4 regions of the Streptomyces sp. NPDC004435 genome follow, and region 2 is predicted to be linked to each of the others. Evidence: riboswitches for the same ligand, from Rfam matches in the RefSeq annotation. Region 2 holds a riboswitch; each other region holds the start of a gene.
The links. A riboswitch is a leader RNA that binds a small molecule or an ion and turns the genes downstream of it on or off. The one in region 2 is predicted to bind cobalamin.
Positions count from the first base shown of each region.

Region 1: it holds a riboswitch for cobalamin, as region 2 does, so the genes downstream of both, ACFYT9_RS00275 (ABC transporter substrate-binding protein) here and cobN (cobaltochelatase subunit CobN) in region 2, are expected to answer to the same signal.
Region 3: it holds a riboswitch for cobalamin, as region 2 does, so the genes downstream of both, ACFYT9_RS20345 (acyl-CoA thioesterase) here and cobN (cobaltochelatase subunit CobN) in region 2, are expected to answer to the same signal.
Region 4: it holds a riboswitch for cobalamin, as region 2 does, so the genes downstream of both, ACFYT9_RS19185 (ABC transporter substrate-binding protein) here and cobN (cobaltochelatase subunit CobN) in region 2, are expected to answer to the same signal.

Region 1 is NZ_JBIAMB010000001.1:54,038-59,660, forward strand. Features, by position in the region: gene ACFYT9_RS00250 (nicotinate phosphoribosyltransferase) at 1-392, opposite strand, end outside; gene clpS (ATP-dependent Clp protease adapter ClpS) at 494-808, shown strand; gene ACFYT9_RS00260 (DUF2017 domain-containing protein) at 808-1,389, shown strand; gene ACFYT9_RS00265 (amino acid permease) at 1,708-3,135, shown strand; gene ACFYT9_RS00270 (Mov34/MPN/PAD-1 family protein) at 3,212-3,637, shown strand; cobalamin riboswitch at 3,615-3,755, shown strand; gene ACFYT9_RS00275 (ABC transporter substrate-binding protein) at 3,794-4,768, shown strand; gene ACFYT9_RS00280 (FecCD family ABC transporter permease) at 4,765-5,623, shown strand, end outside.
Region 2 is NZ_JBIAMB010000002.1:103,628-109,250, forward strand. Features, by position in the region: gene abc-f (ribosomal protection-like ABC-F family protein) at 1-513, shown strand, start outside; gene cobN (cobaltochelatase subunit CobN) at 562-4,185, opposite strand; cobalamin riboswitch at 4,227-4,362, opposite strand; gene ACFYT9_RS03675 (cobalamin biosynthesis protein CobG) at 4,442-5,623, shown strand, end outside.
Region 3 is NZ_JBIAMB010000010.1:236,825-242,447, reverse strand. Features, by position in the region: gene ACFYT9_RS20350 (ABC transporter permease) at 1-2,219, shown strand, start outside; cobalamin riboswitch at 2,316-2,474, shown strand; gene ACFYT9_RS20345 (acyl-CoA thioesterase) at 2,545-2,988, shown strand; gene ACFYT9_RS20340 (DedA family protein) at 3,023-3,508, opposite strand; gene ACFYT9_RS20335 (helix-turn-helix domain-containing protein) at 3,801-4,403, opposite strand; gene ACFYT9_RS20330 (Cmx/CmrA family chloramphenicol efflux MFS transporter) at 4,527-5,623, opposite strand, start outside.
Region 4 is NZ_JBIAMB010000009.1:342,256-347,878, forward strand. Features, by position in the region: gene ACFYT9_RS19180 (FecCD family ABC transporter permease) at 1-457, opposite strand, end outside; gene ACFYT9_RS19185 (ABC transporter substrate-binding protein) at 619-1,698, opposite strand; cobalamin riboswitch at 1,786-1,909, opposite strand; gene ACFYT9_RS19190 (deoxynucleoside kinase) at 2,007-2,669, opposite strand; gene ACFYT9_RS19195 (hypothetical protein) at 2,907-3,476, opposite strand; gene ACFYT9_RS19200 (calcium-binding protein) at 3,582-5,522, opposite strand.

The DNA of each region.
Region 1 (5,623 bases), on a different contig from region 2:
AGCACGCACTCGGCGAAGGAGCCCTCGACCCGCAGCACGGGGGAGCCGGGGAAGTACACCTCCCCCTCGGGGTATCCCCAGATGTCGCCGGAGAAGCGGTATCCGGCGAGCCATTCGAGGGTCGGCTCGTCGACGATCGACCGCTCGCGCAGGAAGCCGAGCACGGCCGGGTCGAAGCGGAAGTTCTCGACGGCGTCCAGCACCCGGCCGACGCCGGCGAGGACGCCGTACCGCCGGCCCTCCGGCAGCCTTCGGGTGAAGACCTCGAAGACGGAGCGCCGGTCGGCGGTGCCGGCCCGGAGGGCCGCCTGGAGCATGGTGAGCTCGTACTGGTCGGTGAAGAGCGCGGTCGACGGCACGTCCACCGGGAGCCCAAGGTCCGCAGCGTTCATGCCGACGATGCTAGCGCAGTATTCGTCAGTTTGACGAATACTGCGCCGGGCGGCCTCTCCGAGGTGGCCCGTTTGTGCGACGGGGGGGCCCGGGTGGCAGCATGGGACGAGTGAGCATCGCGCCTATCGAGATCGAACGGACCGAGTCGGCCGAGGAGGTCTCCGCGGTCGTCGAGCCCGACGTCCCCTGGGTCACCCTCGTGCACAACGACCCGGTGAACCTGATGAGCTATGTCACCTACGTCTTCCAGTCGTATTTCGGTTACTCGAAGGACAAGGCGCACAAGCTGATGCTCGACGTGCACAACAAGGGCCGCGCGGTGGTCTCCAGCGGCACCCGCGAGGAGATGGAACGGGACGTGCAGGCGATGCACGGCTACGGACTGTGGGCGACGCTCACCCAGGACCGCGGCTGATGGCCGGCCACTTCGAGGCCGTCCCGGGCGGCGGAGCGGCCGTCGCCCTCGACCAGGTCGAGGTCTCCATCCTGCGCTCCCTCTCCGTCCAGCTCCTGGAGCTGATCGGGCCGGGCGACGAACCCGAGGCGGACGCCGACCCGCTCGCCGCCCTCTTCGCCGAGGGCCCCAGCGAGCCCCCGTCCGACCCCGCCCTGCGCCGGCTCTTCCCCGACGCCTACGGGGACGACACCGAGGAGCTGCGGGCCGCCGCGGCCGACTTCCGCCGCTTCACCGAGAACGACCTGCGGGCCCGCAAGCGCGAGGACGCCCTCGCGGTGGTCCGCGCCCTGGACGGACTGAGCAGCGGGGGACCGGAGGAGTCCGCCCTCCTGAAGCTGACCCCGGACGAGTCCCGGGCCTGGCTCGGCACCCTCAACGACCTGCGGCTGACCATCGCCACCCGGCTCGACATCACCGAGGACGAGGAGAGCGAGCGGCTCTACCGGCTGCCGGACAGCGATCCGCGCAAGCCGATGGTGATGGCGTACCTCTGGCTCGGCGCGCTCCAGGAGTCGTTGGTCGAGACGCTGATGTCCTGACGGGTGCCCGTCCTCGGGTGTTCGCTCAGCGGACGCTCAAATCCAGATAACGAACTCGTTATCCGAGCGAACACCTTGCCGTCTTGTATCCCTCTTGTCCGTATTTATTTGTGGCGCGCACCACACCCAACTCCGTCGAACGTGCCCCGGACCGTGATAAATCTTCACGACCGCTCGGGCACGCCACCCCTGTTCCCGAGGGCGCCCCAGCCGGCTGACCGCCGGTGGCACTCCATCCATATCCGGGGGGATCAGGACCTGATCCGCAGCAGACGCACTCGATGTCGCGCGGATCAGCATGGAGAAAGGCGCACCACCATGACCTCAGTGCAGGTCGACAAGCAGAACGACGGCACCGACGGGGCCGTGGACGGCGGCGAGGGCTACCAGCGTGGCCTCGGCGCCCGCCAGATCCAGATGATCGCCATCGGCGGCGCGATCGGCACCGGGCTCTTCCTCGGCGCCGGCAAGGCCATCCACAAGGCCGGACCCAGCCTCATCCTGGCGTACGCGATCGCCGGTCTGGTCATCTTCTTCATCATGCGGGCCCTGGGCGAACTGCTCATGTACCGCCCGGTGTCGGGCTCCTTCGCGGAGTACGCCCGCGAGTTCGTCGGCCCCTTCGCGGGCTTCGTCACCGGCTGGACGTACTGGCTCTTCTGGGTCGTCACCGGCATCACCGAGGTCACCGCCGCGGCCACCTACATGACGTACTGGTGGGACATCCCGCAATGGATCTCCGCCCTCGTCTTCACCGTGATCCTCTACGGCGCCAACCTGATCTCCGTGAAGCTCTTCGGCGAGCTGGAGTTCTGGTTCTCCATGGTCAAGGTCACCGCCATCATCGGCATGATCCTGATCTGCGCCGGCATCCTCACCGTCGGCTTCTCCGACGCCGGTGACACCGCCACCGTGGCCCACCTCTGGAACCAGGGCGGCTTCTTCCCCAACGGCGTCGGCTCCACGCTGATGACCCTCCAGATCGTGATGTTCGCCTTCCTCGCCGTCGAACTCGTCGGCGTCACCGCGGGCGAGTCCAAGGACCCGAAGACCGTCCTGCCCAAGGCCATCAACACCGTGCCGTGGCGCATCGCCGTCTTCTACGTCGGCGCCCTGATCATGATCCTCTCGGTCGTCCCGTGGACCGAGTTCCAGCCGGGCGTCTCCCCGTTCGTCGCCGCCTTCGAGAAGATGGGCCTCGGCGTCGGCGCCGCCATCGTCAACTTCGTCGTCCTGACGGCCGCGCTCTCCTCCTGCAACTCCGGCATGTACTCCACCGGCCGCATGCTGCGCGACCTCGCGCTCAACGGCCAGGGCCCGAAGGTCTTCACCCGCCTCACCAAGGGCGGCACCCCGCTCCTCGGCCTGACCTTCTCCGCCGCGCTCATGCTCGTCGGCGTCTGGATCAACTACGTCGCCCCGGGCAAGGCCTTCGAGTACGTCGTCTCCTTCGCCACCATCTCCGGCATGTGGGCCTGGATCATGATCCTCGTCAGCCAGATCCGCTACCGCCGCAAGTGCGACCGGGGCGAACTGCCCGAGTCCACCTTCAAGGCCCCCGGCGCCCCCTGGACGAGCTGGTTCGCGCTCCTCTTCATCGGCATGGTCATCGTGATGATGGGCATCGACGAGGGCGCCCGCGTCTCGCTCTACTGCGCCCCCGTCTGGGGCCTGATCCTCACCGTCTCCTACCTGGTGCTCAAGGCCCGCAACCCCGAGGGCGCCGCCTTCGTCAAGCGCTCCTGACCAGCACCGTCTCGGCATCCGGGCCGCTCCGTACCAACCCTCGGTACGGAGCGGCCCGTCTGCTTATCCTGTCGGCATGCTGACCATCACCCGGGACCTGTACGACCGGATCGTGGAACACGCCCGCGCGGACCACCCCGACGAGGCCTGCGGCGTCGTCGCCGGGCCGGTCGGCTCGGGCCGCCCCGAGCGGTTCATCCCGATGCTCAACGCCGCCCGCTCGCCCACCTTCTACGAGTTCGACTCCGCCGACCTCCTCAAGCTCTACCGCGAGATGGACGACCGGGACGAGGAACCCGTGATCATCTACCACTCGCACACGGCGACCGAGGCGTACCCCTCCCGCACCGACATCACCTACGCCAACGAGCCCGGCGCCCACTACGTGCTCGTCTCCACCGCCGACACCGACGCCGCCGGACCCTTCCAGTTCCGCTCCTACACGATCGTCGACGGCGTCGTGACCGAGGAGGACGTCAAGGTCGTCGAGGCGTACGAGTAGTCTGACCCCGACCTTCAGGGCGGCAGGAACCAGGAAGCCGGTGCGAATCCGGCGCGGTCCCGCCACTGTGACCACCCCGCGTGGAAGCCAGGAACTGACCTGCCGCCTTCTCACCACCGATCGGGGACGTGGAAATCCCCGGAGGAGGCCCTCGCCATGACCCGGCGCCCCCGGCTGCTCGCCGCCACCGCCCTGCTGCCCCTGCTCGCCGCCTGCGCCGGCCCCGCGAGCACCCAGGACGCCGCGAAGCCCGCCCCCGGCTTCCCGTACACCGTCACCAACTGCGGCGAGACCACCACCTTCCAGGCCCCGCCGAAGCGCGCGGTCACCATGAACCAGCACGTCACCGAGATCCTCCTGGCCCTCGGCCTGGAGAAGTCCCTCGCCGGCACCGCCTACCTCGACGACGCGATCCTGCCCGCCTACCAGAAGGCGTACGACTCGGTCCCCGTCCTCTCCAAGGAGTACCCCTCCAAGGAGGCGCTGCTCGCCGCGAACCCCGACTTCGTCTACGGCGGTTACGCCTCCGCCTTCGACGCCAAGGACGGCCGCGGCCGCGACGACCTGGCCGAGGCCGGCATCACCACCCGCCTCAACAGCGAGTCCTGCCCCGCCGGCACCCCCTCCGTCGACGACCTCTACCGCGAGGTCACCGAGGTCGGCCGCACCTTCGGCGTCCCCGACCGGGCCGAGAAGTGGAACAAGGAGGCCCGCGCCACCGTCGCCGCCACCGAGAAGCGCCTCGGCGGCCTCGACCCCGTCTCCGTCTTCGTCTACGACAGCGGCGACAAGACCGCCTTCACCGCCGGCGGCAAGGGCATCGGCAACGAGCTCATCAGCCGGGCCGGCGGCCGCAACGTCTTCGCCGACCTCCCCAAGGCCTTCGGCGACGCCGCCTGGGAACAGGTCGTCGCCCGCAAGCCCGAGGTCATCGTCATCTACGACTACGGCTCCACCACCGTCGAGCAGAAGAAGAAGCGCCTCCTCGACGACCCCGCCCTCAAGGACGTCCCCGCCGTCAAGAACCGCCGCTTCGCCGTCCTCCCGCTCTCCGACACCGTCCTCGGCGTCCGCGTCCCCGCCGCCGTCGACAAGCTCGCCGCCCAGCTCCACCCGGCCACCGGCCGATGACCGCCGTCGCCGCCGCCCCGGCCCCTCCGGCGGCGGCGACGCCCGGCCGGGGCCGGTACGCCCTCGTCGTCGCCGGGCTGCTCGCCGCCCTCGCCGCCGCCGTGCTCGGCTCCCTCGCGCTCGGCTCCGTACGGATCCCGCCCGGCCAGGTGCTCGAAGCCCTCACCGGGCGCGCGGACCCCTCCCCGTACCGCACCATCGTGCTCGACGTCCGGCTGCCCCGGGTGATCCTCGGGATCGTCGTCGGCGCCGGGCTCGCGGTCGTCGGGACCGTCCTCCAGGCCCTCGTCCGCAACCGGCTCGCCGACCCCTTCCTGCTCGGGATCTCCTCCGGGGCCTCCACCGGCGCCGTCCTCGTCCTGGTCCTCGGCATCGGCGGCGGGCTCACCACCACCCTCGCCCTGCCCGCCGGCGCCTTCGCCGGCTCCCTCGTCGCCCTCGTCCTCGTCTACGCGCTGGCCCGCCGCGGCTCCACCATGACCGGACCCCGGCTCGTCCTCGCCGGCGTCGCCGTCTCGTACATCCTCACCGCCCTCACCACCCTCATCCTGGTCGCCGCCGCCCGCCCCGAGCACTTCCAGGAAGCCCTCTACTGGTCCTTCGGCGGCCTCGGCTCCGCCCGCTGGGACACCCTCGTGCTGCCCGCCGCCGTCCTGGTCCTCGGCACCGGCGTCCTGCTCGCCCTCGCCCGACCGCTCGACCTCCTGCTCACCGGCGACGAGGGCGCCACCGTCCTCGGCCTCGACACCGGACGCTTCCGCGCCGCCGTCTTCCTCCTCGCCTCCCTCGTCACCGCCGTGATGGTCGCCGCCAGTGGCGCCGTCGGCTTCATCGGCCTGATGGTCCCGCACGCCG
Region 2 (5,623 bases):
CCGGTCACCCTGCGCCTGGAGCCGGGCGAGCGGCTGCTCGTCACCGGGCCCAACGGCGCGGGGAAGACGACCCTCCTCAGGGTCCTGGCGGGTGAACTCGCCCCGGACGCGGGCACCGTGCGCGCGCCGCGCCGGACCGGGCTGCTCCGCCAGGACACGGCGTCGCCGACCGATCCCCGGACGGTCGGCGAAGCGTTCGGCGAGGGCCGCGAGGACGAGCTGCTCGCCCTCGGGCTGTTCGCCGCCCGGGACCTGAGCACCCCGGTGCGTCTGCTGTCGGTGGGCCAGCGCCGCAAGCTGGAGCTGGCCCGGCTCGTGACGGCGCCGGCCGACCTGCTCCTCCTCGACGAGCCGACCAACCACCTGGCCCCGGGCCTCGTGGAGGAGATCGAGGCCGCGCTCGCCGGCTACCGGGGCACGCTGGTGATCGTCAGCCACGACCGCCGGCTCCGGCAGGGCTTCCCGGGCCGGCGCCTCGAACTGGCCCCGGCCCGGGCCCTGATGACGATCTAGACGGAGCGGACGATCGGGGTGGTCGGGGCGACCGGGGCGAGGGGCGAACTACTCGTCGTCCCCGGCGCCTTCGAGGTCGCCCTCCGTCTCCAGGAACACCTGGCGCAGGGCGGCCAGGGTCTCCGGGTCCGGCTTCTCCCACATGCCGCGCGACTCGGCCTCCAGGAGGCGCTCCGCGATGCCGTGCAGGGCCCAGGGGTTGGCCTCCTTGAGGAAGGCCTGGTTCGTCTCGTCGAGGACGTACTCCTGGGTGAGCTTGTCGTACATCCAGTCGGCGACGACGCCGGTCGTGGCGTCGTAGCCGAAGAGGTAGTCGACGGTCGCGGCCAGCTCGAAGGCGCCCTTGTAGCCGTGGCGGCGCATCGCCTCGATCCAGCGCGGGTTGACCACCCGGGCGCGGAAGACCCGGGAGGTCTCCTCCACCAGGGTCCGGGTGCGGACGGTCTCCGGGCGGGTCGAGTCGCCGATGTACGCCTCGGGGGCGGTGCCGCGCAGCGCGCGGACGGTCGCCACCATGCCGCCGTGGTACTGGAAGTAGTCGTCCGAGTCGGCGATGTCGTGCTCGCGGGTGTCGGTGTTCTTCGCCGCCACCGCGATCCGCTTGTACGCGGTCTCCATCTCGTCGCGCGCCGGGCGGCCTTCGAGCCCGCGGCCGTACGCGTACCCGCCCCACACCGTGTACACCTCGGCGAGGTCGGCGTCGGTGCGCCAGTCCCGGGAGTCGATCAGCTGGAGGATGCCGGCGCCGTAGGTGCCGGGCCGGGAGCCGAAGATGCGGGTGGTGGCCCGGCGCTCGTCGCCGTGCTCGGCCAGGTCGGCCTGGGCGTGGGCGCGGACGTGGTTGGACTCGGCGGGCTCGTCGAGCCCCGCGACCAGCCGGACGGCGTCGTCGAGGAGGCCGATGACGTGCGGGAACGCGTCCCGGAAGAAGCCGGAGATGCGCAGGGTGACGTCGATGCGCGGGCGGCCCAGCTCCTCCAGGGGGATCGGCTCCAGGCCGTTGACGCGGCGGGACGCCTCGTCCCACAGCGGGCGGACGCCGAGCAGGGCCAGCGCCTCGGCGACGTCGTCGCCGGCGGTGCGCATGGCGCTGGTGCCCCACAGGGAGAGGCCGACCGAGGTGGGCCACTCGCCGTTGTCGGTGCGGTACCGCTCCAGGAGGGAGTCGGCGAGCGCCTGGCCGGTCTCCCAGGCGAGCCGGGACGGCACGGCCTTCGGGTCGACGGAGTAGAAGTTCCGGCCGGTCGGCAGCACGTTGACCAGGCCGCGCAGCGGGGAGCCGGACGGGCCGGCCGGGACGAAGCCGCCGTTCAGGGCGTGCACGGCGTGGCCCAGCTCGTCGGTGGTGGCGGCGAGGCGCGGCACGACCTGCTCGCAGGCGAAGCGGAGCACGGCCTGGACCTCAGGGCCGTGGTCGCCGGCGACCGCCGGGACCGCGTCCAGGGACCAGCCGGCGGCCTCCATCGCCTCGACCAGCTCGCGGGCCTTCGCCTCCGCCTCGTCGGCGGTGGTCCGGGTCGCGGCGGACTCGTCCAGGCCGAGGGCCTCGCGCAGGCCGGGCAGGGCCTGCGTGCCGCCCCAGATCTGGCGGGCGCGCAGGATGGAGAGGACCAGGTTGACCCGGGCCTCGCCCTCCGGGGCGCCGCCGAGGACGTGCAGGCCGTCGCGGATCTGGGCGTCCTTGACCTCGCACAGCCAGCCGTCGACGTGCAGCAGGAAGTCGTCGAAGCCGTCGTCGTCGGGCCGCTCCGCCATGCCGAGGTCGTGGTCGAGCTTGGCGGCCTGGATCAGGGTCCAGATCTGGGCGCGGATCGCGGGCAGCTTCGCCGGGTCCATGGAGGAGATCTGCGCGTACTCGTCGAGCAGCTGCTCCAGGCGCGCGATGTCCCCGTACGAGTCGGCGCGGGCCATCGGCGGCACGAGGTGGTCGACGAGGGTGGCGTGGACGCGCCGCTTGGCCTGGGTGCCCTCGCCCGGGTCGTTGACGAGGAACGGGTAGACGAGCGGCAGGTCGCCGAGGGCCGCGTCGGGGCCGCAGGCGGCGGAGAGGCCGGCGTTCTTGCCGGGCAGCCACTCCAGGTTGCCGTGCTTGCCGAGGTGGACCATGGCGTCGGCGCCGAAGCCGCCGTCCTCCGCGCGGGCCGCGATCCAGCGGTAGGCGGCGAGGTAGTGGTGGGACGGCGGGAGGTCCGGGTCGTGGTAGATCGCGATCGGGTTCTCGCCGAAGCCGCGCGGCGGCTGGATGAGGACGAGGAGGTTCCCGCGGCGGAGCGCGGCGAGGACGATGTCGCCCTCCGGGTTCCGGGACCGGTCGAGGAACATCTCGCCGGGGGCCGGTCCCCAGTGCTCCTCGACCTGCTCGCGCAGCTCGGCGGGGAGTTCGGCGTACCAGCGCTTGTAGTCGGCGGCCGGGATGCGGACCGGGTTCTTCGCCAGCTGCTCCTCGGTGAGCCACTCCTGGTCGTGGCCGCCGGCCTCGATCAGGGCGTAGATCAGCTCGTCGCCGTCGCCGGAGACGAGGCCGGGCAGCTCGGCCTCGGGGCCGAAGTCGTACCCCTCGGCGATCAGCCGGCGCAGCAGGGCGACGGCGGAGGCGGGGGTGTCGAGGCCGACGGCGTTGCCGATGCGGGAGTGCTTGGTCGGGTACGCGGAGAGGACGAGCGCGAGCTTCTTCTCGGCGTTCGGGATGTGCCGCAGGCGGGCGTGGCGGACGGCGATGCCGGCCACGCGGGCGGCCCGCTCGGCGTCGGCGACGTAGGCGGGCAGGCCGTCGGCGTCGATCTCCTTGAAGGAGAAGGGGACGGTGATGAGGCGGCCGTCGAACTCGGGGACGGCGACCTGGCTGGCCGCGTCGAGCGGCGACAGGCCCTCGTCGTTCTCCTCCCAGGCGGAGCGGGAGCCGGTGAGGCACAGCGCCTGGAGCACCGGCACGTCGAGCGAGGCGAGCGCGCCCGCGTCCCACGCCTCCTCGTCGCCGCCGGCCTGGGCGGCGGCCGGCTTGGTGCCGCCGGCGGCGAGGACGGTGGTGACGACGGCGTCGGCGCCGCGCAGGACGGCGAGCAGCTCCTCCTCGGGGGCGCGCAGGGAGGCCACGTACAGCGGGAGGGGGCGGGCCCCGGCGTCCTCGATCGCGTCGCAGAGGGCGCCGACGAAGGCGGTGTTCCCGCTCATGTGGTGGGCGCGGTAGTAGAGCACGGCGATCGTCGGGCCGGTCACGTCCTTCGCGGCGCGCTCCAGCGGGCCCCAGGTGGGGGCGGCGGCCGGGGCCTCGAAGCCGTGGCCGGTGAGGAGCACGGTGTCGGAGAGGAAGCGGGCCAGCTGCTCCAGGTTGGCGGGGCCGCCGTGGGCGAGGTAGGCGTGGGCCTCGGTGGCGACGCCGATCGGCACGGTGGAGGCGGCCATCAGCTGGGCGTCGGGGGCCTGTTCGCCGCTGAGGACGACGACCGGCTTTCCGGTGGCGAGGACCGCGTCGAGGCCCTCCTGCCAGGAGCGGACGCCGCCGAGGAGGCGGACGACGACCAGCTCGGCGCCGTCGAGGAGACCGGGGAGGTCGCCGAGCGGGAGCCGGGAGGGGTTGGCGAAGCGGTACGCGACCGGGCCCTCGGGCGCGGCGGCGTTCGCCGCCCGGGCGCTGAGCAGGTCGGTGTCGGAGTGCGACAGCAGCAGGAGCATGGCGAGGCTCAGGCCCTTCCTCGGGGTTGTCCGCGCCCCGGGTGGTCGTATGGACGGCGGGGGAGTTCCTGACTCACCCGGGCCGTCGCCGGCTCGGGCTCACAGTGGCGGGACCGCGCCGGATTCTCACCGGGCTTCCTCCCCGGGGTCCTGGGACCCCATGCCGCTCTGCATAGTAGATCGTGGTCTCCGGGAGCCGGAGGGGGCCGGGAAGTCGGCCGGATCACACTCGGTGGCGGCCCGTTCTCGCGTGGGTATGCTCGCCGCCATGCCGCCGACCCCACCCAGTCCGCCCGAAGCGGGCGAACTTCGCATACGGGACCGAGGCGACGCGTGCCCGGGGGCGCTCCGGCTGCACGCCGCCGCCGACGGTTTCCTCGCCCGACTCCGGCTCCCCGCCGGGCGGTTGACGAGGCATCAGCTCACGGTCCTGGCCGGCGCGGCCGAGGAGCTCGGTGACGGCGGCCTCTCCGTCACCTCCCGCGGCAACGCCGAGCTGCGCGGGCTGACCGAGGACTGCGGCGGCCGGCTCGCCGCGCTCCTCGACGAGGCGGGACTGCTGCCCTCCCCCACCCACGAGCGGGTCCGGAACATCGTCGCCTCCCCCGCCGCCGGACTCGACGGACTCGGCCACGCCGACGTGCAGTTGTGGGCCCGGGCCCTGGACGCGGCGCTCTGCGCGGAGCCCCGCGCGGCGGCCCTCTCCGGCCGCTTCCTCTTCGTCCTCGACGACGGACGCGGCGACGTCACCGGCCTCGGCGGCGATGTGACCTTGGTCGCAGCACCGGACGGCGCCGCGCTCCTCACGGCCGGCTCCCGGACCTTCCGGCTGCCCGCCGCCGACGCCGTGCCCGCCGCGCTCGCCTGCGCCCTCGCCTTCCTCGACGCCGCCGACGCGGCCGGCACCGGCGCGTGGCGCCCGCGCGAGCTCCCGCCCGGGCACCTCCCGGACTGGGCCGGCGCCCTGGCCCGCGCGGGGATCACCGCGGAGCCCGTACCCCCCTTCACTCCCCCGACGGCGCCGCCGCCCGCACCCGGCCCGCTCGGTGACCACGCCCTGCACGTCCTCGCCCCCCTCGGCCGGCTGACCGCCGCCCGGCTGCGGGCGCTCGGCGAGGGCGCGGCCGAGGTGCGGCTCACCCCGTGGCGCGGGGTGGTCGTGGTCCTGGCCGCCCCGCCGGCGGTATCCGGCCGGCTCGCCGCGCTCGGCGCCCTCGGCCTGATCACCGATCCCACCGACCCGGGCACCGGCGTCACCGCCTGCACCGGGACGCCCGGCTGCGCCAAGTCCCTCGCCGACGTGCGGGCGGAGGCGGCGCGCGCGCCCGGCGGGCCGCTGCCCGTGCACTACTCCGGCTGCGAGCGCCGCTGCGGACACCCGCACGGCCTGCGGATCGAGGTCACGGCCCGGGACTCCGACACCTATCTGCTGGACGGC
Region 3 (5,623 bases), on a different contig from region 2:
CGCCGTTCCGTGACGCCTTCGCCCGGCAGCACGGCGCGCACCTGTCCGTGGAGTTCGACGCGGGCGCGGTGAGCGCCGGGCGGCTGGCGGGCTCCGGCGGGGCCGCGGGGGTGAGCGCGGCAGCCGGGCCGTTCCGTACCGCGACGATCGCGCCGCGGGCGGACGCGTCGGGCCCCGGGTGGCCGGTGACCGTCGTCGGGCGGCCCGACCCCGGCCGGGAGGTGGACGCGGTGGCGCTGGTCGACGGGCGGTGGGCCGCGGGCCCGGGCGAGATCGTGCTCTCCCCCGACGCCCCGGTCCGCCCCGTCCTGGGTCTGAGGATCGAGTTCCCGGGGCCGTCCGGCGGTCAGGCGCTGACGGTGGTCGGAATCGCCCGCTCGGTCACCGGGACCGCCGACGCGTGGGTGGTCCCGGACCAGACGCCGGCGCTGATCCCGCCCGGCGGCGGCGGTTTCCAGATGCTGTACCGCTTCGCCGACGCGGGCACCGAGGGGGCCGTCGCCGCGGGCGGGAGGGCGGTGACGGCCGGGCTGCCGGCCGGGGCGGCCGTGGGCGAGCGGTCGTGGCTGGCCGTCGCGGAGGGCGCCGAGCGCGACACCGCGCTCTACGTCCCCTTCCTCGTGGCGTTCGGCGCGCTCGGCCTGGTCATGTCGGTGCTCGTCGTCGGCAACGTCGTCGCGTCGGCGGTCGGGACGGGGACGCGCCGGATCGGGATCCTGAAGGCCGTCGGCTGCACCCCGGCCCAGGTCGTACGGGCGTATCTGGGCCAGGCGCTGGTGCCGGCCGCCGTCGGCACGACCGCCGGTGTGCTCGTCGGCCATCTGCTCGCGGTGCCCGTGCTGGCCGAGGCGGAGGAGGTGTACGGCACCTCCTCCCTGGCCGTGACGCCCTCCGTCGACCTGGCGGTGATCGCCGGGGTGCTCGGTCTGGTGGCGGCGACCGCGTGGGCGAGCGCCTGGCGGGCGGGCCGGCTGCGCACGGTCGACGCGCTCGCCGTCGGGCGGGCCGTACCGGCGGGGCGCGGCGGCCGGGCGGCCCGCGCGGCCGGGCGCCTGCCGCTGCCGCAGCCGGTCGCCCTGGGCCTGATGCGGCCCTTCGCCCGGCCGGTCCGCGCGCTGGCCATGGGCACGGCGATCCTGTTCGGCGCGGCCGCCGTCACGTTCACCGTGGGGATGGGCGCCTCGCTCGGCGAGGTGATGAAGGCCAGGACCCACGACGTGGCGGACGTCACCGTGCCCGAGCCGCGGCCCGCCCTCGGGCCGCCCGGCACGGCGGCGCCGGAGCGGACCCCGAAGGCCGATCCCGCCGCCGTCACCGCGGCGATCGCCGGGACCGCGGGCACCGGGAGGCAGTACAGCGCCACGACGGTACGGGCGACGGTGGCCGGCCTCACCGGGCTGGTCGAGGTGGTCGCCTTCACCGGCGACGCCTCCTGGGGCGGCTACACGATGGTCTCGGGCCGCTGGTTCGGGAAGCCGGGCGAGGCCGTGGTCCCGACCCCCTTCCTGACCGCGACCGGCACCCGCGTCGGCGACACGGTCACCCTGAGCGGCATGGCCGAACCGGTCACGGTACGGATCGTGGGCGAGGTCCTCGACCCGCGCAACGACGGCATGCAGGTGTTCACCGACTTCGCGACCGTCGCCCCCGCGCACCCCGACCGGACCTCGACGAGCCACCATGTCGCGGTCGCCCCGGGCACCGGCGTACCGGCCTACGTCGAGGCGCTGAACGCCCGCCTGGCCCCCCTGGGACTCACCGCACGGGCCGGCGCGCTCCGCTCGGGCGGCGACATGGTCGTCACGCTCAACGCGCTGGCCGCGCTCCTGACCCTGGTCCTCGTCACCGTCGCCGCGCTCGGCGTCCTCAACGGCGTGCTGCTCGACACCCGCGAGCGCGTCCGGGAGATCGGGGTGCACAAGGCGCTCGGCATGACCCCCCGTCAGACCGTGGCGATGGTCCTCACCTCGGTCGCCGTGACCGGGACGGTCGCGGGCGTCCTGGGCGTGCCGCTCGGGGTCGCCCTGCACGGCCGGATCATGCCCGCGATGGCCGACGGCGTGGGGCTCCGCCTCCCGGCCTCCGTCGTCGACGTGTACGGCGCGGCCGAACTCCTCCCCCTGGCCCTCGGCGGGCCGCTCATCGCCGTCTTGGGGGCCCTCCTCCCCGCCGGGTGGGCGGCCAGGACCCGCACGGCCACGGCTCTGCGCACGGAATAGCAGGTCAAGCCGGGGGGAGGGTCCGCGGGGGCGGCGGCGGCGCGTACGCTGGCAGGTGCAGCTGGTTCGCCCCCGTCAGCCGTACGGGACGCGTCGTAAGAGGGAACCCGGTGGGAATCCGGGACTGCCCCGCAGCGGTGAGCGGGAACGACCGCCGTCCTACGCACTGGGTCCTGGAAGGGTCTGGGAAGCGACGGCCAGTAGGGGTTCCGCCGGGTGGAGATCCGGTGGGCGGGCCCGCGAGTCCGAAGACCTGCCCGCTGTCCGCGCGCCGGCGACCCGTGCGCGCGGTGCAGCCCGCCGCGACTCGCGAAGGAGAGTTGACGTGGCCGATCGTGCCGTCTCCGCATCCCCCCGTCCCGCCAAGACCCCGGACGACTCCCGGGTGGTGCTCGCCCACATCATGAGCGAGCACGACACCAACCTGTACGGCACCATCCACGGTGGCGTCATGATGAAGCTGATCGACGACGCCGCCGCGGCGGCCGCCGGGCGTCACGCCGACGGACCGGCGGTGACCGTGTCGGTCGACCGGATGACCTTCCTCGCCCCGGTCCGGGCCGGGGACCTGCTCAGTGTGGAGGCCGGTCTGGAACGGGCGGGCAGGACCTCGATGACCGTCGGCGTCCGCGTGACCGCCGAGCGCTGGAACAGCTCCGGCCCCGCCACCGAGGTCGCGACCGCCTTCCTCACCTTCGTCGCCATAGACACCGACGGCTCCCCCCGTCCGGTGCCCGCCCTCGACGTGGTGAACGCCGGCGTCTCCTGACCGGGGTCCCGCGGCGGACGACGCGTCCCGGCCCTCAGGACTGTCCGGGCGCGTCCGCCTCAGGGGCGGTCGCCACCGCCCTGCGCCTCCGGAGGACGACGAGTCCGCACGCGGCGAGCAGGAGGACGGCCACGCCCGCCACGCCCAGTGCCGTGTGCCGGGCGAACAGCGCGCCCAGTGCGGCGATCGCGCCGATCCCGAAGACGGCGTAGAGCAGGGCCCAGGCCGCTCCGCCGACGAACAGCGCGGGAAGGTAGCGCGGCAGCGGCATCCGCATGGTGCCGGCGAGGAAGTTGGCGGCGGTCTGGAAGCCCACGGTCAGGAAGGAGACGGCCACGACGGGCGCGCCCCACCGCTGGATGGCCCGTTCGGCGCGCTGGAACTTGGCGGAGGACATCCGCTCGGCGAACCTGCCGCGCCTGGCGCCGGCGCCGGCGAGCCAGCCGACGGCGAAGGTCCCCCCGGCCCGGAGCAGAACGATCACGTACAGGGCTCCGGCCACGCGCAGGATCTCACCCACGGCGCCTCGCTCCGGTCACCCGCGGCGAGGGTCCCGCCACACCGGTCCCGCGACGGGCACCAGCCCGGTCTCCGCCTCTCACCTGCGCTCCGCCTCTGCCCGTTCCGTCGCCTGGATCCCACCGTACCGGCACCCGAACCCGCCCCCACCACCGAGCCGGACGTCCAGCAAGGTCACCCTAACCGAACGCCCGTCCACCGGACCGGGCGCACCCCGGACGCCCCACGAGCTACCCACTCCGCCCGTTCCCCACCCCTCGGCGCTCCCCCGCACCCGGACGCCCGCCTCCGGTTCACGTGCCGGAGGCGGGCGTCCGGTGCGAGGGTCGGGCACGGACGTGCATCCGCTCGCCCTGCCGCCCGAAGATGCTCAGCACCTCGACCGGCCCCTGCCCCGTGCTGCCGAACCAGTGCGGCAGGCGGGTGTCGAACTCGGCCACCTCCCCCTGGTCGAGCACCAGATCGTGGTCGGCCAGCACGAGGCGGAGGCGGCCCGAGAGCACGTACAGCCACTCGTACCCCTCGTGCGTGCACGGGTCGGGCGTGTCCCGCGTGGCGGGCAGGATCATCTTGTAGCTCTGCAGCGGTCCCGGCTGACGTGTCAGAGGCAGCACGGTGTTGCCGCCGACCGCATGGGGTTTCAGCCTGACCCGCGGATCGCCCACCTCCGGCGCGCCCACCAGCTCGTCCAGCGGGACCTGGAACGCCTGGGCGATGGGCAGCAGCAGGTCAAGGCTGGGGCGCCGCTGCCCCGCTTCCAGGCGCGACAGGGTGCTCTTGGAGATGCCGGTCGTCCTGGCGAGCGCGGCGAGGGTGACGCCGCGGGTGGTGCGGACCCTCCTGAGCCGGGGGCCGACGGCGGACAGGACCTGGGAGAGGGACGACGACTGCTGCATGTCCGTATGAGAGCCTCCGGTCCCCCAAGTCGCAACCAGGGGTGCTGCTTTCGGACCACGCGCCGCGCTCCCGGCACGGGGGCGGGCCGGGAGCGCGGCGCGGACCTGCGACGGGGGGAGCTGTCAGCCCTCGCCCGGGTGCGGGGCGCGCGCCCCGGTGCGGGTCATCGTCCGGTCGATCAGGACGACGGGGACGGTGAGGGCGGCCAGGGCGGCCCCCAGCCAGGGGAGGGCGGTCAGTCCGGCACCGGCGCCGAGGGCCACGCCCGCCAGGACGGGCACGATGCTGATGCCGAGCTGGAACATGGAGACGGCGGTGGCGCCGGCGAGGGTCGGCGCGTCCGCCGCCACCGCGAACACCCGTCCGTAGACGGCCGGGTTGAGCACGAAGCCGGCGACGCCCAGCAGCAGGACCAGGACGACGACCGGGATCGTGTGGTCGGCGAGGAGCGCGAGCAGCACCGAGGTGACCAGGATGCCGACGGCGCCGAGGAGGAGCGCCTGGTGCGGACGGCGGTCGGCGATCCGGCCTCCGATCGACAGGCCGACGAAGGCACCGATGCCGAAGAGGACCAGGACCGGGGGCACCCACACCGCGTCGACGCCGGTGACGTCGGTGAGGAAGGCGGCGAGGTAGTTGTACGAGATCATGTACGCGGCGGTGCTCAGCAGCGTCGCGGCGTAGACGACCCACAGCTGCGGCCTGCGCATGGTGCGCAGCTCCCGGCCGACGCTCGGCTCCCGGGCCGGCCTGGTCGCGGGGACGGCGGCGGCGGTCGCGACCGCGCCGAGGACGGTGAGGACGACCACCGCCCAGAACCCGCCCCGCCAGCCGGTGAAGTGGCTCAGCAGGGCGCCGGCGGGACCTCCGCCGACCATGGCGACGCTGAGTCCGCTGACGACGACCCCGGAGGCGCGCGCGGTGCGGTCGGGGGTGACCAGGCTGATCGCGGTGACCGCGGCGACCGCCCAGAACCCGGCGTAGGCGAGACCGCACAGGAAGCGGGTGACGGTCAGCAGCGCGAAGCTGTCGGTGACCAGGCCGACGGCCACGCAGATCGCGAACACGCCCTGCGAGACGACCAGGGTGGTGCGGCGCGGCCAGCGCAGGGTGAGGACCGCGAGGGGCGGCCCTCCGATGACGACGCCGATCGCGAAGGCCGAGATCAGCACCCCGGCGGAGGAGAGCGTGATGTCCAGGTCCTCGGCGACGTCGGGCA
Region 4 (5,623 bases), on a different contig from region 2:
GCACGACGCGGTCCGTCGAACCGCCCAGGGTGTGGCTGAGCAGCAGGACGAGGGCGAACGAACAGAGCGCGCCCAGGAACGCCCCTCCGGCGACGGACAGCGCGCCCCCGCCCACGCCGAGGACGACGACGGCGACCGCTCCGGTCGACGCGCCGGAGGAGACGCCCAGGACGAAGGGGTCGGCGAGCGGGTTGCGCAGCAGCGACTGCATCACCGCGCCGCAGACCGCGAGTCCGGCGCCGCACACGGCGGCGAGGAGGGTACGCGGCAGCCGCAGGTCCCAGACGATGCCCTCCCGGATGGGGCTCAGCGCGGACGCCTCCCCGCCGAGGTGGGAGACGACCACGGACCAGGCGTCCGCGACGCGGATGTCGGCCGGACCGATGGTGACGGCCAGCGCCACGGAGACACACAGCAGGACGATCCCGGCCACCCCGGCGACCGGCGTGCCGACCACGGTGCGGCGCCGGCGCTCGGCCTCGCCCGCGGAAACCCCTTCCGCCGGGGCCGAGACCCCGCCCGCCGTCACAGCTCCCGTGCCCGCCGTGGCGGAACCCCTGCCCGTCGCGGCAGAACCCCCGCCCGCCGGGGCGGAACCCGCGGCCGGACCGGGCCGGGTCACTTCGTGAGCCCGTGCGTCCGCAGCGCGGCGGCCAGTTGCTCGATGCCCTCGACGGTACGGATCGTGGGGTTCATGGCCTGGCCGCTGAGGGTCACGTACCGCTTCTTCCGCACGGCCGTCATGTTCCGGGTGACGGGGTGCGACTCCAGGAACTCGATCTTCTTCGCGGCGCTCTCGGCGGACTGGGCCTTGCGGGTCAGGTCGGCGATCACCAGCACGTCGGGGTCGCGGTCGGCGACGGTCTCCCAGTTGATCTGCGGCCACTCCTCCTTCGTGTCGTCGAAGACGTTCTTCACCCCGAGCGCCCCGCTCACGATGCCGGGCGCGCCGCAGCAGCCGGCCATGTACGGCCCCTGGGAGTCGGAGAACCAGTAGAGGACGGAGGCGCCGCCGAAGTCCGCGCCGGCCTTGGCCTTCGCGACCCGGGCGCTGAGCTCGCCCACCAGCTTCTCGCCGCGCTCCGGGACCCCGAAGATCCTGGCCAGGTCGCGGACCTCGCCGTACACGGTGTCCATGGTCAGCGGCGCGGTCCGCACGCCGTCGCCGTCACCGCTGTTGTCCTTGCCGACGCAGTCGGAGGGGGAGAGGTAGGTGGGGACGCCGAGCTTCGCGAACCGCTCCCGGGGCGCGACGCCGCCCTCGCCCAGTGTGTAGAGGAAGGAGGCGCTGACGAAGTCCGGCTCGGTGTCGAGCACCTTCTCGAACGACGGGTACCGCTCGGCGAGCCGGGGGACCCGGGCGTTCGCCTTCTCCAGCCCCTTGAGGACCGGGTCCGTCCAGGTGGCCGTGCCCACCATGCGGTCGGCCAGGCCGAGCGAGAGCAGGATCTCGGCCGATCCCTGGTCGAGGGCGACCGCCCGGCGCGGCGGGGAGGGGACCTCGACCCGCTGCCCGCAGTTGTCGAGACCGACGGGGCCGGCGGCGCCGGCGGCCTCCCCGGAGCCCCGGCCGCCCGTGTCCGAGCCCTTCCCCGAGGCCGGGGCCGGGGCCGACGGGTCGCCCGCGCCGCAGCCGGCCACGAGAACGGCGCCGGCCACGAGCAGCACGGCGGAACGGACGGGGTGAGCGAAGGGCACGGCGGGAGTCCTCTGCGTCTCGGCTCATGCGCGGAGCCTGTCGTACGGTGCTCCCCGGACGGCGCTGCGCCCTCCGGGGCCGCCAGCAGGTCTTCGGACTCGGGATCGTCCGGACGGGACGCCTTCCCGGGCCCCGAGGGGCCCAGTGGCCGATGTCCCGCCCGTCACCCTCACCGCTGCGCGTCAGCTCCGGATTCCCACCGGATTCCCTGACCCGTGCACATACCGCCTCGATACGTACAAAGGTGCGACTGGCCCGGGCAAAGTACCACGGGCGGATCTTGCCGCCGCCCGGGACCCCGCGCAGGTCAGGCGCGGTGCGCGACCTCCGCCAGGGCGTTCTTGACCTCCTGGGCCACGCGGGCGGCGTCCTCGGGGTTGTTCACCACGTCGGTGTTGTTCATGTCGACGACGAGGACGTCGCTGGCGGAGTAGTGCCGGTGCACCCACTCGTCGTACCCGGACCAGAGCGTGCGGTAGTACTCGACCAGGCCCTCGTCCTGCTCGAAGTCGCGCCCCCGCAGTCCGATGCGGTGCAGGACCGTCTCGAAGTCCGCCTTCAGGTAGACCATGAGGTCGGGCGCCTTGCGGTAGGGCAGGCCCTCGATCTCGCGCATCATCTCGTCGAGCAGCCCCTCGTAGACCTGCATCTCCAGGGAACTGATCCGGCCCAGGTCGTGGTTGACCTTGGCGAAGTACCAGTCCTCGTAGATCGACCGGTCGAGGACGCTGTCGTCCTGCTTGTACGCCTCCTTGATCGCGGCGAACCGGGTCTGGAGGAAGTACAGCTGGAGGAGGAAGGGGTAGCGCTTCGCCTGGATCTCCTCGGGGCTCGCCGAGTAGAAGAGCGGCAGGATCGGGTTGTCGTCCACGCTCTCGTAGAAGACCTCGGTGCCCAGCTCCCTGGCGAGCAGCTCGGCCACGCTCGTCTTGCCGATCCCGATCATGCCTCCGACGCAGATCACCGACATACCTCACTTCTCCCTGGGGGTCTTCTGTACGTGGACGGGGAGCTGGGCCTCCCGTACCACTGGGACGCGCGCCGGTGGTCAGGCGATTCCCAGGGGGTACGTGATCAAGATCATTCCGTGATCGACGTCATGTGGTCCCGTTGGGCCGGCCGTACCGGGCCCACCGCTCGAAGCGACAGGCCGCGGCCCCGCAGCCGCGTTCAATTTTAGGCGACGATCCGGCCGGGGCGTTCCGCCCTACCGGCGGGGGCGGTCGCCCCGCGCGTGGGCCGCGTCGGAGCGGTCGGAGGGGGCCGAGAGCGGCGCGAGGGAGCGCAGGGTCGCCAGACCGGCCAGGACCTCGTCGCGACGGTGGGCGGACTTCATCCAGGCGGGCAGGCGGGCGAACATCGAGAGCGTCGGGGAGGCGTGCCGCACGCGGTGGCGGGCGCCGACGTACGCGGCGAGGGCGTCGACGTGCTCCTCGTCGTAGGCCCAGAGGATCCGCCCGGCGCAGCGTGTCTGGAGCCAGAGCGGCCGCCGGAAGAAGGGGTCCTCGGTACCGCCCGGCCTGGCGCCGACCGCGCCGCCGCGCTGCCGCTCGCCGTCGTGGTCCGCCACCGCCCCGCAGCCCGCGCAGGTGAGACGGCGCGGCGCGAAGACCAGATGGCCGAGGGAGCCCTGTCGGACGAAGTGGGGCGGGGGCGCGACGAGCGCCCGGCCGCCGCAGCGCGGGCAGACCACGAGGATCCCGCCGGTGAACCGGGCGAGCCACGTGCCGTGGTCGTGATGGCGGGCGGGCTCGGGGCGCGCGGACGCGGGGCTCATGGCGGCCATGCTGCCAGGCGGGGTGCCGGGCCCGCGAGGAGCGGTGGGCCTGCGAGGTGCCGGGCCCGCGAGGAGCGGCGGGCCCGGCGAGGGTGGGGCGAGAGATCAGGGGCAGCTGATGCGGGTGTCGGAGGGGTCGGTGGTGCAGGTGTCCGTGTTGAGGCCGCCGTTCGCGGTGTCGTTGCCGGCCACGCCGTCCACCGTGTTCAGCGAGTCGTTGCCGTAGCTGCCGAGGAGGGTGTCGGAGCCGGGGCCGCCGATCAGCGTGTCGTTGTGCTGGCCGCCGTCCGCCCGGTCGTCGCCCGGTCCGGCGTGCACGGTGTCGTTCCCGAACCCGGCGTCGACCGTGTCGTTGCCGCTGAGGGCGCAGATCACGTCACTTCCGTAGGTGCCGTTCAGGGTGTCGGCGCCACTGGTGCCGATGATCGTGCACCCCCGGCTGTTGTTCACCGTCGTGGCGCGGGTCGCGGTGTTGTCGCCGGGCATCGGGTCGCTCTGCGCGGCGGTGACCGTCGCTGTGTCGGTGAGGGTGCCGGTGCGCGAGGGCTCGGCGACGAGCGTCAGCGTGGCGGTGGTGCCGGTGGGGCTCGCCGCGGGGGCGAGCGTGCCGAGGGCGCAGGTGACCCGGCCCGGGACGGTCGTGCAGGTGCCGCGGTCGACCGTGGCCGACAGGATGGCGGCCGAGCCCGTGAGCACGTCGGTGAGCTGCACGTTCGTTGCCGCGGTCGTCGTGCTGAGGTTCGTCACGCGGATCGTGTACGTGGCGGTGTCGCCGACGGCGACCGCACTCGGCCCCGTCTTGGTCACCGACACGTCCACACCGGCGGGCGGCTCGATGCCGCCACCGCCCAGGTAGCGGGCGAGACCGCGATGAGCCTCCGGGCTGAACGGCGTGCCGGCGAGCCCGGCGGCGACGATCTTGCCGTCGGTCTGCAGCGCCACCGCCGCGGCCCCGTCACCGGCGCCGCCGAAGTCGGTGGTGACCCGCCCGTCGCCGCCGAAGTCCGGGTCCAGGCCGCCACCGGTGTTGTACCGGGTCAGTGCGAAGTCGCCGTCGTAGAAGCCGGCCGCGACGAGCCGGCCGTCGGACTGCACGGCCAGGTCCGCGGCACCGCCGTCCTCGGGGCCGAAGGTGGTGGCGACCCGCCCGTCCCCGTCGAAGCTCGTGTCCGGGGCGCCCGCGGTGGTGAACCGCCGCACCAGGAAGGCGTTGCCGTCCTTCCCCGCGGCGACGATCCGGCCGTCGCTCTGCAGCGCCACGCCCCCGCCCGATCCGGTACCGGTGGTGACCCGTCCGTCGCCGTCGAAGCCCGTGTCGAGGCTGCCGTCGGCCAGGTACCGGGTCAGGGTGAGACCGTCGGCGGTCCCGACGGCGACGATCCTGCCGTCGGGCTGCGCCACCACGTCGCTCACCCCGTGGCAGCAGCCGGTGCCGAACGGGGTGGTCACGCGGCCGTCCCCTCCGAAGCCGGGGTCCGGGGTCCCGGAGGCGTCCCAGCGCACCAGCGTCCAGAGGCCGTTGCTCGACCCGCCGGCGACGATCCCGCCGTCCGGCAGCACCACCACCGACTCGGCGGTCTCGATCGCGTCGACGTCGATCTCGGTGAGCACCTTGCCGCCCTCGCCGAAGCTCGTGTCGAGACTGCCGTCGGAGTGGTAACGGGCCACCGCCCAGGCGCCGTTGCCGCCCCAGTCTGTGGAGCCGCCGACCGCGACGATCCGGCCGTCGGGCTGCAGGGCCACCCCGCGGCCCTCGTCGTTGTTGGCGCCGACGAAGTCGGTGGTGACGATGCCGTCGCCGCCGAAGCCCGTGTCGAGACTGCCGTCGGCGTTGTACCGCGTCAGCGTGAAGTCGCCCGAGGTGTCGACGGAATAGCTGTACCCGATGGTGACGATCTTTCCGTCGGGCTGTACGGCCATGCCCTCGGCGCCCGCGTAGCCGCCCAGGTCCGTGACCACCCTGCCGTCGCCGTCGAAGGCGGGGTCCAGGTCGCCGGGAGCGGCCCTCGCCACCGCGGGCAGACCCAGCACGAGCGCCAGTGCCATGGCGCCCACGGCTCCCGCACGCCCGGCCCGGAGCCATGGGGTTCTCGTTCTCAGGGGCATGCGTGACCACTCCGTCCGTCGGATCCCGGGGCCACAGCTTT